One region of the Hafnia sp. CBA7124 genome, then DNA from elsewhere that is predicted to be linked to it. Evidence: predicted binding sites of a transcription regulator. Region 1 holds the regulator's gene; the other holds the start of a gene.
The links. The regulator PurR, encoded in region 1, represses purine synthesis genes. The targets are predictions, from matches to a motif close to CANGCAAACGTTTGCNTG.
Positions count from the first base shown of each region.

Region 2: a site for PurR is predicted at 4,655-4,672, ahead of glyA (serine hydroxymethyltransferase). Genes of this name have one in related genera too.

Region 1 is NZ_AP017469.1:2,332,056-2,339,648, reverse strand. Features, by position in the region: gene punR (DNA-binding transcriptional activator PunR) at 1-8, shown strand, start outside; gene CPY98_RS10760 (ATP-binding cassette domain-containing protein) at 13-639, opposite strand; gene CPY98_RS10755 (ABC transporter permease) at 636-2,282, opposite strand; gene purR (HTH-type transcriptional repressor PurR) at 2,286-3,311, opposite strand; gene CPY98_RS21110 (YnhF family membrane protein) at 3,666-3,755, shown strand; gene sodB (superoxide dismutase [Fe]) at 3,849-4,427, opposite strand; gene CPY98_RS10735 (C40 family peptidase) at 4,779-5,759, opposite strand; gene CPY98_RS10730 (Grx4 family monothiol glutaredoxin) at 6,125-6,469, shown strand; gene rnt (ribonuclease T) at 6,590-7,249, opposite strand; gene gloA (lactoylglutathione lyase) at 7,422-7,593, opposite strand, start outside.
Region 2 is NZ_AP017469.1:894,512-902,104, forward strand. Features, by position in the region: gene CPY98_RS04175 (DUF5107 domain-containing protein) at 1-319, shown strand, start outside; gene CPY98_RS04180 (sugar porter family MFS transporter) at 401-1,831, shown strand; gene CPY98_RS04185 (aldose 1-epimerase) at 1,828-2,685, shown strand; gene hmpA (NO-inducible flavohemoprotein) at 3,241-4,431, opposite strand; gene glyA (serine hydroxymethyltransferase) at 4,802-6,055, shown strand; gene CPY98_RS04200 (PRD domain-containing protein) at 6,117-7,127, opposite strand; gene CPY98_RS04205 (DUF1007 family protein) at 7,307-7,593, shown strand, end outside.

The sequences.
Region 1 (7,593 bases):
CTGAATAGGGTTTTAGAGCATGATGATTTGGCCGTTTGGCGGAACGTCGTCTTCGTCGTGTGTCACTAGCAGGGTGGCAATATTAGCCTGTTGTAATTCGCCAAAAACCCATTGGCGAAACTGTTGCCGCAGCGATTTATCAAGCTTGGAAAAAGGTTCATCCAATGCCACCGCGCGAGGGCGAGAAAGCAGGGTGCGCAACAAACTGATTCTGGCGCGCTGGCCGCCAGATAGTTCATCGGGATAGCGAGATGAAAACTCAGCCATGTCAATTTTCTCTAATGCCTGCGTGACCTGCTGATGCTGTTCTTCTTTGCCGATGTTTTCAGGTAAGGCGAAAAGCAGGTTTTGTGTAACGTTTAGGTGGGGAAACAATAAATCATCTTGGAATAGCAGCCCGATTTTTCGCTGATAGGCAGGAAGTTCAGTCACATCATGACTATCGATCAGCACTTTTCCCTGCGTTGATAGCGGGGCGTGAGCATGCCCCGCCATAGCCAGCAATAAGCTCGATTTCCCGCAGCCGCTAGGCCCCATCAGCGTGAGTATTTGTCCGCCTTCTACGCGGGTATTCAACGCTGAAGTTAGCGGTCTATCATCGAGATAAACCTGGAATTGCTCAAACGCTAAAGCCGTCACAGTTTTTTGTTCCTTGTCAGTATGAATGGCAAAAATAGCGCGATACCGTAAACCAAAAGTGGGATGAACGTTTGCCACAGAGCCGCAACGGCGGCCATGCGGCGATCGATACCGGATGCATAAGCGACGGTTTCCGTTGCCAACGTGGGGAAGCGCCCAGCGCCTAAACCCAGCGTGGGTAAATATAATCCTATGCTAACCGCGAAACCTAATGCGACGGAAAGCGCCAATGGCTTACTCAATAATGGGATCTTGATGCGCCAGAAACAGGTCCAAGGCGACTTTCCAAGTGATTGTGCGGTATAGATCAGCCGCGGATCGAAAGTCTGCCACGTGCCGCTGAGGCTAAGAAAAAAATACGGAACGATAAACACCATATGAGCAAAGATCACGCTGGGCAGCAGACCAATCACATCCAACCAAGCGGCCATGTGCTGCAAGCCGAAAATTAGGCTGATTTGTGGAGTCAACAGCGGGGCGAGCAGAAACCATGAGTTTGTATTTCTACGCGTATAAAATTGCCATTCCAAAAAACCAACGCACAGAAGTAAACCTAACAGATTCGCCACACTCGCAATGAGCAGACTATTTATGATCGGAGTACTAAGCTGATGAACGCTGGTAAGCCAATAATCATAGCTCCACTGTAGTGGAAAAGAAGACGAGAAAGGCCAACGCCATGCAACCGACCACACGAAGAGTACCGCATAGGCGCCCAGCGTTAACACAATACCCATTGCCCAGAGTGGGGTAAGCGGCATGCGCCACGTGCTGCGCCTTTGTCCATAAGCGTTGCGGCAATATGTTAACCAGCTCTTTTCAGCATATCGCCACGCACCAAAGCTGGCTAATGTGATAACAATAAGTAGCAGCGTACCAGCAGCGGCTAAAGATTGATGCCCCATCGAGGGTTCGCTTATCCATTGCCAAACTAACAACGCCAAGGTTGTGGGCTGCTGTGGCCCCAATAGAATCGCAATATCTACGGTGGATAGGCCAAAGGCGAGCACACAAAACAACGGCAAACGCAGAGCCACAAGTATTTGCGGAACTAATAGCAACCACCAGGCTTTCTCACTGTGGTAACCCAATGCGTTAGCAGCCTGCATCTGGCGAGCGACATCAATTCGACCCGCGATGTTAAACGCCATCAAAAATAAAAAAGGTGTCTCTTTGATCACCAATAAAAGAATTAAGGATAGGGCATAAGGGTCATTGACGATTGGCCAATCTGGCGGGCGCACAAAACCCGTAAATGTTGGGGATATAAGCCTGAGTAGCCAACCTGAGGGGGATAACAGCAGTATGAGACCGGTCGCCAGTGCAATATGCGGCATGGCTAAAATCGCACTCGAAATAGCGCGAGCGGTGCAGCTGGCGCGCTGTATAACCTGACTGCAAAGCGCTAATGCCAACCAAAGTGATATTAACGTCGCGGCGATTGCACTCCATAAGCTCAGGCCAACTGAGCGCATCAAACCTGGCCATTGGAGTAAAAGCGTCCACGGCTGGATGAAGGTGTTGAAAGAGGAAATGTCAGACAGCGGCTGAGTCAGTGCCAAGAGCGCTGCCAATATTGGCAACGCTCCTGCTATGAACAGCCCAACGGGGAACAGCGCTAAAAGAAAAGGGCTGTTCTTCATCACTTAGCGGCGATAGTCCAGATATGGGCCATCGGCAACGGAGCGGCGTTCCACCAGTTTTGGATGCACCTCGATCGTTTGAGAATCTTCACGCTTGCTCACGATACGGTCGAGTAGCATGTCAAAGGCCATTGAGCCCAAACGCTCTTTCGGCTGATGGATGGTGGTCAACGCTGGTGAGAAGTAGCGGGCGTTGCGCACGTTATCATAACCGATCACCGATATATCCTGCGGTACACGCAAGCCCATCTCATCGGCGGCACATATTGCGCCCATCGCCATGATGTCCCCACCCACAAAGACCGCCGTTGGGCGATTTTTTTGCGACAGAATTTGATGCATGGCTTTGTAACCGGATTCTGGCTCGAAATCGCCTTCTACCATCCACTCATCACGAGCGGGAATGTTGGCTTCTTGTAGGGCTTTCAGGAAGCCGCGTAGGCGACCTCCGCCGGTGTTACGAGAAAGCTGACCGGTAATCGCCCCAATATCACGATGACCACGTTCAATTAAATAGCGGCCGGCTAAATAGCCACCTTCGAACGCATTATCCTGAATGGCATCGGTAAAATCACTGCGTTGTGTCCCCCAGTCCATCACCACCATTGGAATATTGCGGTAGTCCTCAAGGGTTTGCAGCAGATTTTCTGGGTATTCAGAACACATCACTAATAATCCATCGACGCGTTTTTGCGCCAGCATCGCTAAATAAGCTTTTTGCTTTTCAGGGTTGTTGTGAGAGTTACATAAAATGAGCGTATAGCCTTGGCTGTAGCAGGCGTTTTCAACGGCCTCAATGACCTCAGCAAAATAGGGCGCCTCGCTGGACGTCGCCAGCAAACCGATCGATTTGGTGTGGTTAACTTTCAGGCTACGGGCGACGGCGCTGGGAGAGTAGTGCAATTCTTTAATTGCTTCCCAAACCGCGGTCTTGGTCTCTTCTGCGACAAAACGCGTCTTATTAATAACGTGAGACACTGTCGTGGTTGAAACGCCCGCGCGTTTTGCCACATCTTTAATCGTTGCCATGAAACAGATGACTCCTAAGCTAATGTAACTATGACATAGCTATTGTGTTAATCGTTTGCTTACGTACATCAAAATACACTGATTACAATCGCATCAAAGAGAGGAATATGCGGATATATCAAGCGCCAGCCTATTCTTTTACGTTATGAAAGCTGATACGTAGCAGTAAACCGTAAATTTTGGCCTATAAAATGCAAAAGGGGAAGTCAAAATTGTGTGTTAACAGAAAGAATAATCGAAAGTTTTACTGCGTGCGATCCCATTTAAGGTATGTGAAAATGATTTCACACACTTTCTGCAAGTGTTTATGTATAATCAAAATTGATCTGATAACGAAATGCGGGAGAAGAAGAAATGGAAACCGATCTGAAATATTCTCTAATGACAACGGTCGCAGCACTGGCTGTGATTGTTATCTTTAGTTTTGTTGCTGCGCTACATTGATTTATCGCTAAGTTTTTTATCGATAGCCATTAACATGGCTAAAACAAAAGGCGGTCAGTTGACCGCCTTTTTCATGTACGTCACTCAGCAAACTTATGCCAAGTTTTTCGCCACGAATTCCCAGTTTACCAGAGCCCAGAAGTTCTCCAGATATTTAGGACGCGCGTTGCGATAGTCGATGTAGTAGGCGTGTTCCCAAACGTCCACGGTCAGCAGTGGTTTGTCACCGTTGGTCAGTGGAGTTGCAGCGTTTGAGGTGTTTACAATCGCCAAAGAACCGTCTGCTTTTTTAACCAGCCAAGTCCAACCAGAACCGAAGTTGCCAATGGCAGATTTAGTCAGTTCTTCTTTGAATGCATCAAATGAACCAAACGCTTTGTTAATGGCTTCAGCCACGGCGCCAGTTGGTGCGTTGCCACCTTTTGGTGACAGGCAATGCCAGTAGAAGGTGTGGTTCCAAACCTGAGCAGCGTTGTTGAAGATACCGCCAGTAGAGGTCTTGATGATCTCTTCCAGTGATTTACCTTCGAACTCAGTGCCTTTGATCAGGTTGTTCAGGTTTACCACATAGGTATTGTGATGCTTACCGTAGTGGTATTCCAAGGTTTCTGCGGAGATGTGCGGTTCGAGTGCGTTTTTTTCGTATGGTAATGCAGGTAATTCAAAAGACATTGCTCTCTCCTATTATTGCTCTATTTTGCAATGAAACAGTTACACGTAAGTGTTTTATGTTTCATGCATCACACCAACGTTAATGTCAGTGAGCGGGTTTTTAAAATTGAAACGATCTTGTTGTGCTCTTGTTATGGGGATCGATTTTAGCAAGTTTTGAATCTAATAACAGGCAAAATTTTTGTTTTTGGTTATCAATTGGCGATTTGTGCACCATTCGTTCAAAACGGCCACAGAACATAAAATAAGGGGAGGGGATAATACAAAGATGGGGTAAATCTAAATGATAGGGATTATCACAAAATGCAATGAATCCCTACCATAAGTCTGTTTAACAATGATCTTCTGCTATTAACGAATCGTTTTTGGCGTCATCACGCGGCGAGCGCCAACGTAGTGTCCTTGCCAATAATCGTTATCTAAATAGCTGATCCGAATTTGTTCGCCGGTGCGAGGTGACTGAATGAATTTTCCCTCACCCATATAAACACCCACATGGTCGGCGGCACCCCGATTATTAATACGGAAGAAGACCAAGTCGCCTTTTTGTAGCTCTGTTTTTTTCACCGGAGCCGCATCACGCAGATGATACATTTCATTGGCGGTACGAGGGATCTTGATGCTCAGTAAATCCTGATAGGCGTAATAAACCAATCCACTGCAATCGAAGCCTGTGCTTGGTGACGCACCACCCCAACGATACGGTTTTCCTACCTGATTCATCAGCTTATTCATCGCCGTTTGCTTAGCATGCTGGTAACGCTTTTTATGCTGAGGACTCAGACGAATGGGTTTGCCATCAACGATTTCAATATTGTTTTGATTCAGCTTGAGCTTGGCTAATTCACCTTTGCTGCTTCTGCCATGGCTATTCAATTCACCGCGCTGGCGGCCATAGGTTTTTTTATTACTTACGCGAGCCAACGTAGCGGTGGAATGTGAGCCGCTTTTCTTGGCGCTGGATTTTGTCTTAGGGTTAGAAATAGATGCTAGTACCGCTTTATCTATTTTTTTGCTATTTGCTTTATTGCGCGCGACTTCTCTATTTTTGGCAAACTTAGTAGCGAGAGCGCTAGGCTGAGTTGTCGCTGATTTTTTAGTCGTTTTGCTCTTTTGTTCTAACGATTTTTTATTTTTGGCTGTCGTTGTAGGCGTCGCTGTTTTTTCTTTTTTGCTGGTAGCTGGTTTTCGTTTTTTACGATCGGCAGATTCGCTACTTGTCGCATGCGACTTTCGCTGATCGGCAACGACTTTATGCCCCGGAGAGGCATTCGCTGCATTAGCAAATAGCTGTGTAAACAGCAGAACAAAGAGCGCGATATATAGACGCATCGATAGGTTCCAGGCTTTGTCCCAAGCAAAAAACATGGCAAACAGTATTAAATAAACAGCCGCAACAAAACAGCATTCATTTCTGCTATTTATATTCTCTTTGTGACTAAATGTTACGATGATTGAATCAGATGCTGTTTTATTCACAAAACGCTGCATATCTGATCATGTGCAAAACGGATATAGCATAGCACGTTTTTAGATTAAACTGAGCTTACGCTGTGACGGTGTGTTGAAAATCAGATAATAGCCACACAAAAGATGGCGTTTTTTTCTCAGAGCGACACTCGGTACAATCCAGTACAATAATTCGATATGCACTTGCATGCTGTAGGCATAACACTGGCTAGAGGAAGTAAACTAAAATGACAATGACCACCATTGAAAAAATTCAGCGCCAACTGGCTGAAAACCCGATTATTTTGTACATGAAAGGCTCACCTAAATTGCCAAGCTGTGGCTTCTCTGCGCAAGCAGTTCAGGCATTGTCAGCCTGTGGTGAGCGTTTTGCCTATGTAGATATTCTGCAAAATCCAGATATTCGTGCTGAATTGCCAAAATATGCGAACTGGCCAACCTTCCCACAGCTGTGGGTCGAGGGTGAACTGGTTGGCGGCTGTGACATCATCATTGAGATGTACCGCGCTGGCGAATTGCAGCAGCTGATTAAAGAGACTGCGGCGAAGCATCCTGCACAGGAAGAACAGTAATCGTTGATGATTATTGTGAGCAAAATAAAGGCGCCTAAGGGCGCCTTTATTATTTATCGCGTTAACTTATAAACAAAAAATCTTACACCGACTCGATGTTCAGTAAGCAAGAGCGGTGGATTATTCGGTGGCTTCTTCTGGTGCAGGTGTTGGCAATGGCCATCCACCCATACGTTTCCAGCGGTTTACCAACTCACAAAACAGCGTTGCGGTTTGCTCTGTATCATACAGCGCAGAGTGAGCCTGAGTGCTATCAAAAGGAATATCGGCGGCAATACAGGCTTTTGCAAGCACGGTTTGTCCTAATACCAAACCGCTTAGCGCGGCAGTATCAAAGGTGGCAAACGGATGGAATGGGTTACGTTTTAAACCAGCACGTTCTGCTGCGGCCATCACAAATGAATGATCGAAGTGCGCGTTATGCGCAACGATTACCGCACGATTACAGTCCTGATCTTTAATGCCTTTGCGAACTGCTTTGAAAATAGCATGCAGGGCTTCGTATTCGCTCACCGCGCCACGCAATGGATTTTCAGGATCAATACCGTTGAATGCCAGAGCCTCTGGAACAAGAACGGAGCCAACAAAAGGCTCAACGTGGAAATGAAGTGTTTCATGTGGCTCTAACCATCCATCGTCAGTCATACGTAACGTGACTGCCGCAATTTCAAGTAGCGCGTTGGTGTTGGCATCAAAACCCGCAGTTTCGACATCAATGACAACAGGATAGAACCCGCGAAAGCGCGCGCTCAGCGTATTAAGATTGGTGGTTTCAGCCATGTTCAACTTCTGGTCTATGGAATGCAGCGCGCATTATGGCAAATTTTTTTGCAGTTTGCAGTCAGCAAACGTGGGGCGACTCTCATTCAGGCCAAACATAAAAAAGCGAACGGCTATGCGTTCGCTGGATTTTTAAGCAAAACGGTCGGGATTTATCCCGAAGGGAGGGAAATTAATTCCCTAAGCCCGCACCCGCCTGTTTGTTTTCGATCAGTTCGATTTTGTAGCCATCAGGATCTTCAACAAAAGCGATAATAGTATTACCACCTTTAACGGGGCCAGCTTCACGCGTGACTTTGCCACCCGCTTTGCGGATGTTTTCACAGGTTGCCGCAACATCATCA
Region 2 (7,593 bases), 1.4 Mb from region 1:
GGCAGCCGCGCGTTTAGGTGAAAGAGAGCAGGCTCAGCAGCAGTTCCAATCCATGATCGATTGGGCCAAGCAGCATAGGCATGATTTATCTGAACCTGATTTCTTTGCTGTTTCTCTGCCCGATCTGATTGTGCTGGATGCATCGGCGCAGGAGCAGCATAGCCAACACTGCTTGTGGGTTGAAGCATTGGGGCATTTAGGGCTGGGCGATGAAGTGAGCTTTATACACCTCACCGATGAGTTGTTAAAACGTAATCCTGCTCATGATAAAGCGCATTTGTTACGTCTAGCAGTACAACACGGCATTTTTAATCACTAAGCCACAACGGGCCACGGTTGTGGCCCACATTTTCATGACTGCGTAAGCCTCTATCCTACAAGGTTAAAATAAGGTGAAAAAATGAAAAACACGCAGAACCATCTCAATATGTCTTACGTCTGGATGATATGTCTGGTCGCTGCCTGTGGCGGATTACTTTTTGGCTATGACTGGGTAGTGATTGGCGGTGCCAAACCCTTCTATGAAGCCTATTTTGGGATCACCGATCCGGCTCAGTCAGGATGGGCGATGAGCTCCGCATTGGCGGGCTGTGTTTTTGGTGCCCTGATTTCTGGCTGGTGCGCCGATCGTTTTGGTCGCAAGCTGCCGCTGATCATATCAGCCATTCTATTCTCTGCCTCTGCGTGGGGAACGGCGGTAGCAACGCACTTTGACTGGTTCGTGTTTTACCGCATCGTTGGCGGCGTTGGCATTGGTCTTGCTTCAGCGCTGAGCCCAATGTATATCGCTGAGGTAAGTCCGGCTGAAAAACGGGGAAAATTTGTAGCCATTAACCAGCTGACCATCGTTATTGGCGTTTTGGCCGCTCAGTTGGTTAACCTGATGATCGCTGAACCCGTTGCCAGCTCGGCAACCATGCAGGACATCGTGCAAAGCTGGAATGGACAAGTTGGCTGGCGCTGGATGTTTGGCGCTGAGTTGCTTCCGGCGGTGCTGTTTTTACTCCTGATGTTCTTAGTACCCGATTCCCCGCGCTGGTTGGCGAAAGCAGGTAAACAAGACAAAGCGGAGCGCATGCTGCGACGTATTGGTAGTGCAGAATATGCGCGAGAAACGATGGCGGATATTCGTGCAACGCTCGGTGAAAATACGCAAAAAGTGGCGGCAAGTGAACTCCTGAATCCACGCGTCAGGCCCATTATCGTGATTGGGATCGTACTGGCGGTTTTCCAGCAATGGTGTGGGATCAACGTGATCTTTAACTATGCGCAGGAGATCTTTGCGTCGGCCGGTTTTGATATCAACAGCACGCTTAAATCGATAGTGGCGACGGGGCTGATTAACCTGATCTTCACCATCATCGCTTTACCGCTGGTGGATAAGCTGGGGCGTCGCAAATTAATGCTGCTGGGAGCGGCTGGCCTAACCATTATTTACGTGCTGATTGCCGGTGCCTATGCGCTGGGCATTATGGGGTTACCGGTTTTGTTGCTGGTGCTTGCCGCGATTGCGATTTACGCCCTGACCCTTGCACCGGTCACGTGGGTATTGCTGTCTGAAATCTTCCCTAACCGCGTGCGTGGTATGGCGATGTCAGTCGGGACTCTAGCGCTGTGGATTGCCTGTTTCTTACTGACTTACACTTTCCCGCTGTTAAATGCGAATTTAGGGGCATCGGGAAGCTTCCTACTTTACGGCATTATCTGTGCGCTCGGGTTTGTGTTTGTATTACGCAGCGTGCCTGAAACCAAAGGCGTTACCCTTGAAGCGCTAGAACATCAACTGGCGGGCAGCACCAAACCCGTTGAACCCAGCGTGAAACAAGCATGATGGATATTTATACCCTCTCAAACCCGCGGTTTCGGCTGCGGGTGACTCCACAGTCAGCGGCAATCTTAAGTTTTGACGACGTGGGGAGTGGTGCGGCCATTCTACGCCCTTATCAGCAGGATGCGGGATGGCATCCGGGCGAAAGCGCGTTGTTTCCCATGTTACCTTTGGCAAACCGAGTGCGGGATAATCGCTTTTGCTTAGCCGGACGTGAAATTTGGCTGCCAGACAGCGCCTTGGATAACCAATTCTTTTTACACGGAGATGGCTGGCTACAGCGCTGGCAGCTGCAAGATTTGAGCTGCACACATATATCCCTCGGGCTGCGTGTGCAGCATAGCTGTGGTTTTGATTATTCGGCGAGTTTGGTTTATCGGCTCACGGACGAGGGACTTAGCGCGCATCTCACGTTACGTCACTGTGGCGCAGAACCCATGCTGTATGGGGTAGGTTTTCATCCTTTTTTTGTGAAAACCCCGCGGACACAAATTCAGTTTTTCTCTTCCGGCTATTGGCCGGAGGGCGAACTGCATTTGCCTTTAGCATGGCAGGGCAATGTGCCAGCGGCGCTGGATTTCACCCGCACTAAAGTGCCGGATAATGCGTGGATGAATCACGGCTATTCGGGATGGAACGGTGTGGCACATTTAGCGACGCCGAATCAGCCGACGATATCGTTACGCAGCTCTGCGTCCTACCTGATGCTGTTTCAAATGCCTGATGAACCGTTTATCTGCCTTGAACCGCAAAGCCATCCTGTCGATGCCCACAATATGGATGGACAACCGGGGCTGGTGTTGTTGGGAAAAGGGGAGATGACGGAGATGGGGATGAGGGTGGAGGTGAAAGACTGATCGGTTACTGCTTTCTTTTTTATGTCAGAGCAGTGAAGGTTTTCGTCCGCCCGTTAGCAAATAGCTCTCTATGAAACCACTGGCGTAGGCGTCCGACGAGAGGTTGCCAGCGCGCAACCTCTCGACTCTCGCGCTTTTTACCGAGCCGTTTGGCCGACCGGTTTCGGAGCGTACATCCTGTACGCCCTCAACCTGCCACCAGCATCCCTGCTGGCGGCTCTAAAATGCATTCTTTCAACTTGAAAAGACAAAAGACAAAAGACAAAAGACTAAAGACAAAAGACATTTTTATTTTTTTAATTGTTTAAGTCTTGGCAGTTAGAGCAGTGGAAACAGGAAGTTTCCACTAGGGGAGGAGGCGCCATGGATGGCGCATGCCGACCCGGCGCGGAGATGGCATTGCGGATAAAAGAGCGCGGGTTAAGGGTGGGCGCTCTGGCCCACCCTTATCGGACGCCTTCGACTTAGTTTGTATGTGAATACCGGTGCTGATAGGCGGTCGAAACCTTACACCGTGATCACATAATCACATCATTACTCGATGATGCAAAAAACTCACACCACCTTATGTGGCCCAAAACACTCATAGTGCATACGGTCGGCATCGACGCCTAATGCTTGTAGCTGCTTGGCGACATGCTGCATAAATCCAACTGGGCCACAGAAGTAGTAGTGCATTTCTGGGTTATTCAATTTATCAGCGAGCGGGGTGATATCCATCAATCCCTGATAGTTGAAATCGATATCAATGCGATCGTCAGCGCTGGTTTCTTGCAGCCAAACGTGGCTTTGAGCCTGAGGCATTGCGGAGATAATAGTATTCACTTCATCAGCAAAGGCACGAACCTTGCTGTTTTCTGCTGCGTGTAGCCACTGAATCTCGCCCTGATGGCCGCGAGCCTGTAAGGTGCGCAGCATGCCGAGCATTGGCGTTTGGCCGACGCCGCCAGAAATCAATGCAACAGGCGTGTTTTCTTTTACTTCTAAGAAGAAATCACCGTGCGGAGGCGCGATTTGGATCACGTCGCCTTCTTGCGCGATATCATGCATAAAATTCGAGACTTGCCCCTGACCTTCACGTTTCACGGCAATACGATAGTATTCGCCGTTTGGCTCATTGGTCAGAGAATATTGACGAATTTCCTGATGCGGCAGGCTTGGGTGGCGAATATAAACAGCCAAATATTGACCCGGCTGGAAATCGGCTACGCGGCTGCCATCTTCAGGCACCAAAATGAAGCTGGTGATTAAGTCGCTTTGCTTCTCTTTCTTGAGGATTTTGAAAGGTCGAAGTTCACGCCAGCCGCCCTCAGTGGTTTCACTTTGCTGGTAAATCTGGGATTCACGCTGGATAAAGACATCGGCCAAAACCCCATAGGCTTTGCCCCACGCCTCTATAACTTCGTCACCCGGATTAAACATTTCTTCTAGAGTTTTCAGCAGGTGATGACCGACGATCTGATATTGTTCTGGCTTAATATTAAAGCTGGCGTGCTTCTGGGCAATGCGTTCAACGGCGGGCAGCAGCGCGGCTAGATTTTCAATATTAGTGGCGTAAGCACAAATCGCGTTAAACAGCGCTTCACGCTGATCGCCATTGCGCTGGTTACTCATATTAAAAATCTCTTTTAGCTCGGGATTGTGCTCAAACATCCGATCGTAAAAGTGCGCAGTGAGCTTTGGCCCCGTAGCCGCTAATAGTGGAATAGTGGATTTAACGGTGGCGATGGTTTGGCTATCCAACATAAAAATGTCCTCGTTGTTGCAGGTGTTTTAATTGATGTATTTTAAATGCAACTTACAGATTTTTCTTTGAGCTGTAAATCCCTATTTTTGTTGTGCTGATGTTATTTACATAGCGCTTTTATCGCTTTTGTTTCACCAAGGTGAAATTGTTGCATATCACATTTGAAGAAAACTCCTGCTGGCATACGTCTCCATGTGCAGTATTAAAGCCTTATGCAGCGCCAAGCCAAACGTTTGCGTAAAAACATGGTCTAGGGTCTATCGTAACAAGGTGAAAACATATTACACTGTGGGCAGTCGCCTTACGGGGTGTGTTTTTATTGAACAATAGCGAATAGACAATTCAGGTTAGCTGAGTCAGGAGAAGCGGATGTTAAAGCGTGAAATGAACATTGCCGATTACGATGCCGAGCTGTGGCAGGCAATGGAGCAGGAAGTCGTGCGTCAGGAAGAGCACATTGAGCTTATCGCATCAGAAAACTATACCAGCCCGCGTGTTATGCAGGCTCAGGGCTCTCAGCTGACCAACAAATATGCTGAAGGTTACCCAGGCAAGCGTTACTACGGCGGTTGCGAATACGTTGATGTTGTTGAACAGCTGGCCATCGATCGTGCAAAAGAGCTATTTGGCGCTGATTATGCCAACGTACAGCCGCACTCCGGTTCTCAGGCAAACTTTGCCGTATACACTGCGCTGTTACAGCCAGGTGATACCGTGCTGGGTATGAACTTAGCGCACGGCGGCCATTTAACTCACGGTTCTCCGGTTAACTTCTCCGGCAAACTGTACAACATCGTTCCTTACGGTATCGATGAAAGCGGTCATATCGACTATAACGACTTGGCCGCCCAAGCTGAAAAGCACCAGCCGAAAATGATCATCGGTGGTTTCTCTGCTTACTCTGGCGTGGTTGACTGGGCGAAAATGCGCGAAATTGCTGACCGCATCGGCGCTTATCTGTTTGTTGATATGGCTCACGTGGCTGGTTTAGTGGCTGCGGGTGTTTATCCAAACCCTGTTCCTCATGCGCATGTTGTGACGACCACGACGCACAAAACCTTGGCTGGCCCGCGTGGCGGCCTGATTTTGGCCAACGGTGGCAGCGAAGAGATGTATAAAAAGCTGAACTCAGCGGTATTCCCTGGCGCACAGGGTGGCCCTCTGATGCACGTGATTGCGGGTAAAGCCGTTGCTCTGAAAGAAGCGATGGAACCCGAGTTTAAGGCTTACCAACAGCTGGTTGCTAAAAACGCCAAAGCGATGGTCGAAGTATTCTTGAACCGTGGCTACAAAGTGGTTTCCGGCGGTACTGAAAACCACCTGTTCCTGCTGGATCTGGTTGATAAAAATATCACCGGTAAAGATGCTGACGCCGCGTTGGGCCGTGCAAATATCACCGTGAACAAAAACAGCGTGCCTAACGATCCGAAGAGCCCGTTTGTGACTTCAGGTGTTCGTGTGGGTACTCCGGCTATTACCCGCCGTGGCTTTAAAGAAGCTGACGCGCGTGAACTGGCTGGCTGGATGTGTGACGTGTTGGATAACATCAACGACGAAGCCACCATCGAACGTACTAAACAAAAAGTATTGGATATTTGCGCACGCCTGCCGGTTTACGCATAATCTTTTTGCTTGATGTAAAAAGCCCGCTTTGAAAGCGGGCTTTTTTGTCTCTGATAACCGTCTATTTGTCTGCCAGTACGCCTTCCTGTATCAACCATGCACCAAAACTCACGGCGATTAGGCACAGCTCTTCAGGTGGAAAATGAATATGGTACTCGAGTTCAATATGATGAACGGCCTGTTGAGTCATATTCATCAAACCGGGATAAAGCAGTTCGATTTCATCCAATAGCAGATTACTGATTTTTAGGCCAAATAAGCATCGTTCAATCGCGGGCCCCATATGGGCAAACAGCTGAGTACAAAGCTGTTCTCGATGGCTAAATGTCACGTGGGTGGCATTTTCTATTTGCTGAATAGCAAACTCGATCTCATCCATCAAACGCCGATCTTCTGGGTAAATCTGGGGTAAATAGCGGTAGGTTTTAAGCTGCGTTAATAACAGCGTGGTAAATTCTGATTCAAGCTCCAGCGCCGGATCAGGCAATTGCCCATAGGCGGCATGGCATAGATTTTTCGCCACACCGTATTCTTCTTTGGCTTGCAGCCAGCGTTTTAGATGTGCTGGAAAGACAGGGAGCGGTGTCGTTTGTCTTTGGTAATGACTGTAGTGTAAAAAAGACTGAATAAGATCGCGATGTTGGTCGCTAAAAATACGCTGCAAAGTGGCTTCGGCCTGCGTAAGCACATCGATGATTTGCTGCGAAAAATGCGCTGTAGTAATACCCGCCGGGCTTTCATTGATGCGGGGCACAAAAATAGTTTCAATACTGTTGGGAACAAGCCGCTGAGAGCGCCTTAACCAATGCAGCAAACAAAGTCGCTGATCGTAAGCCGAGCCTTGTAGCCGATAGCCTTGTTTAGGATGGAAGATCACACGCAGTGCATGAAAACGCATGATTTCCTGCGCCACGCTGTGAATATCTAATTCGGCTTGTGCGGGCAAAACGCGATTAATCCGGCCAATGGTGGCCAGATGCAGCGGGGTTGTCGGTGTGAAAAGCAATAGCACAAGATTACAGTGCCTTTGCTGTGCTGAGAGCTCAGGCACCAGAGGTGTGTCTAAACTCATATTCATATCTCTTTAGTTTCGGTCAGTGAATGAACATGTTTTGTTGGCTAAGAATAGCAAAGTTGTGCAAAGGCGCCGTGCTGGTGTGCCATGTTTTTGTATTTTTGTGATACAGAAATGAATGAATTTGATTACCCGCCGCGTTTTGCGGCTGTTGCTAAGGATTAAACAGGACGTTTATGTTGCATTTTGAGATTAAAAAACAGCGATTTCTACGCTGGTCTGGTTGGTTAATCACGATCATCGGGCTCATTTTTTCTCGCTCGGGGTTTGCACACCCGCACAGTTTTATTGAAATGAAAAATGCGTTTGTGGTGAACAATAACCAACTGATCGGAATGAACATGACGTGGACGATGGATCCGCTTACATCGGCTGACTTGCTTTACGATGCGGGCAATGCGGCGAACGGGTCGGAAATCTGGAAACAGCTAGCTGCAGAAGTGATGGCAAACGTAATTGGTCA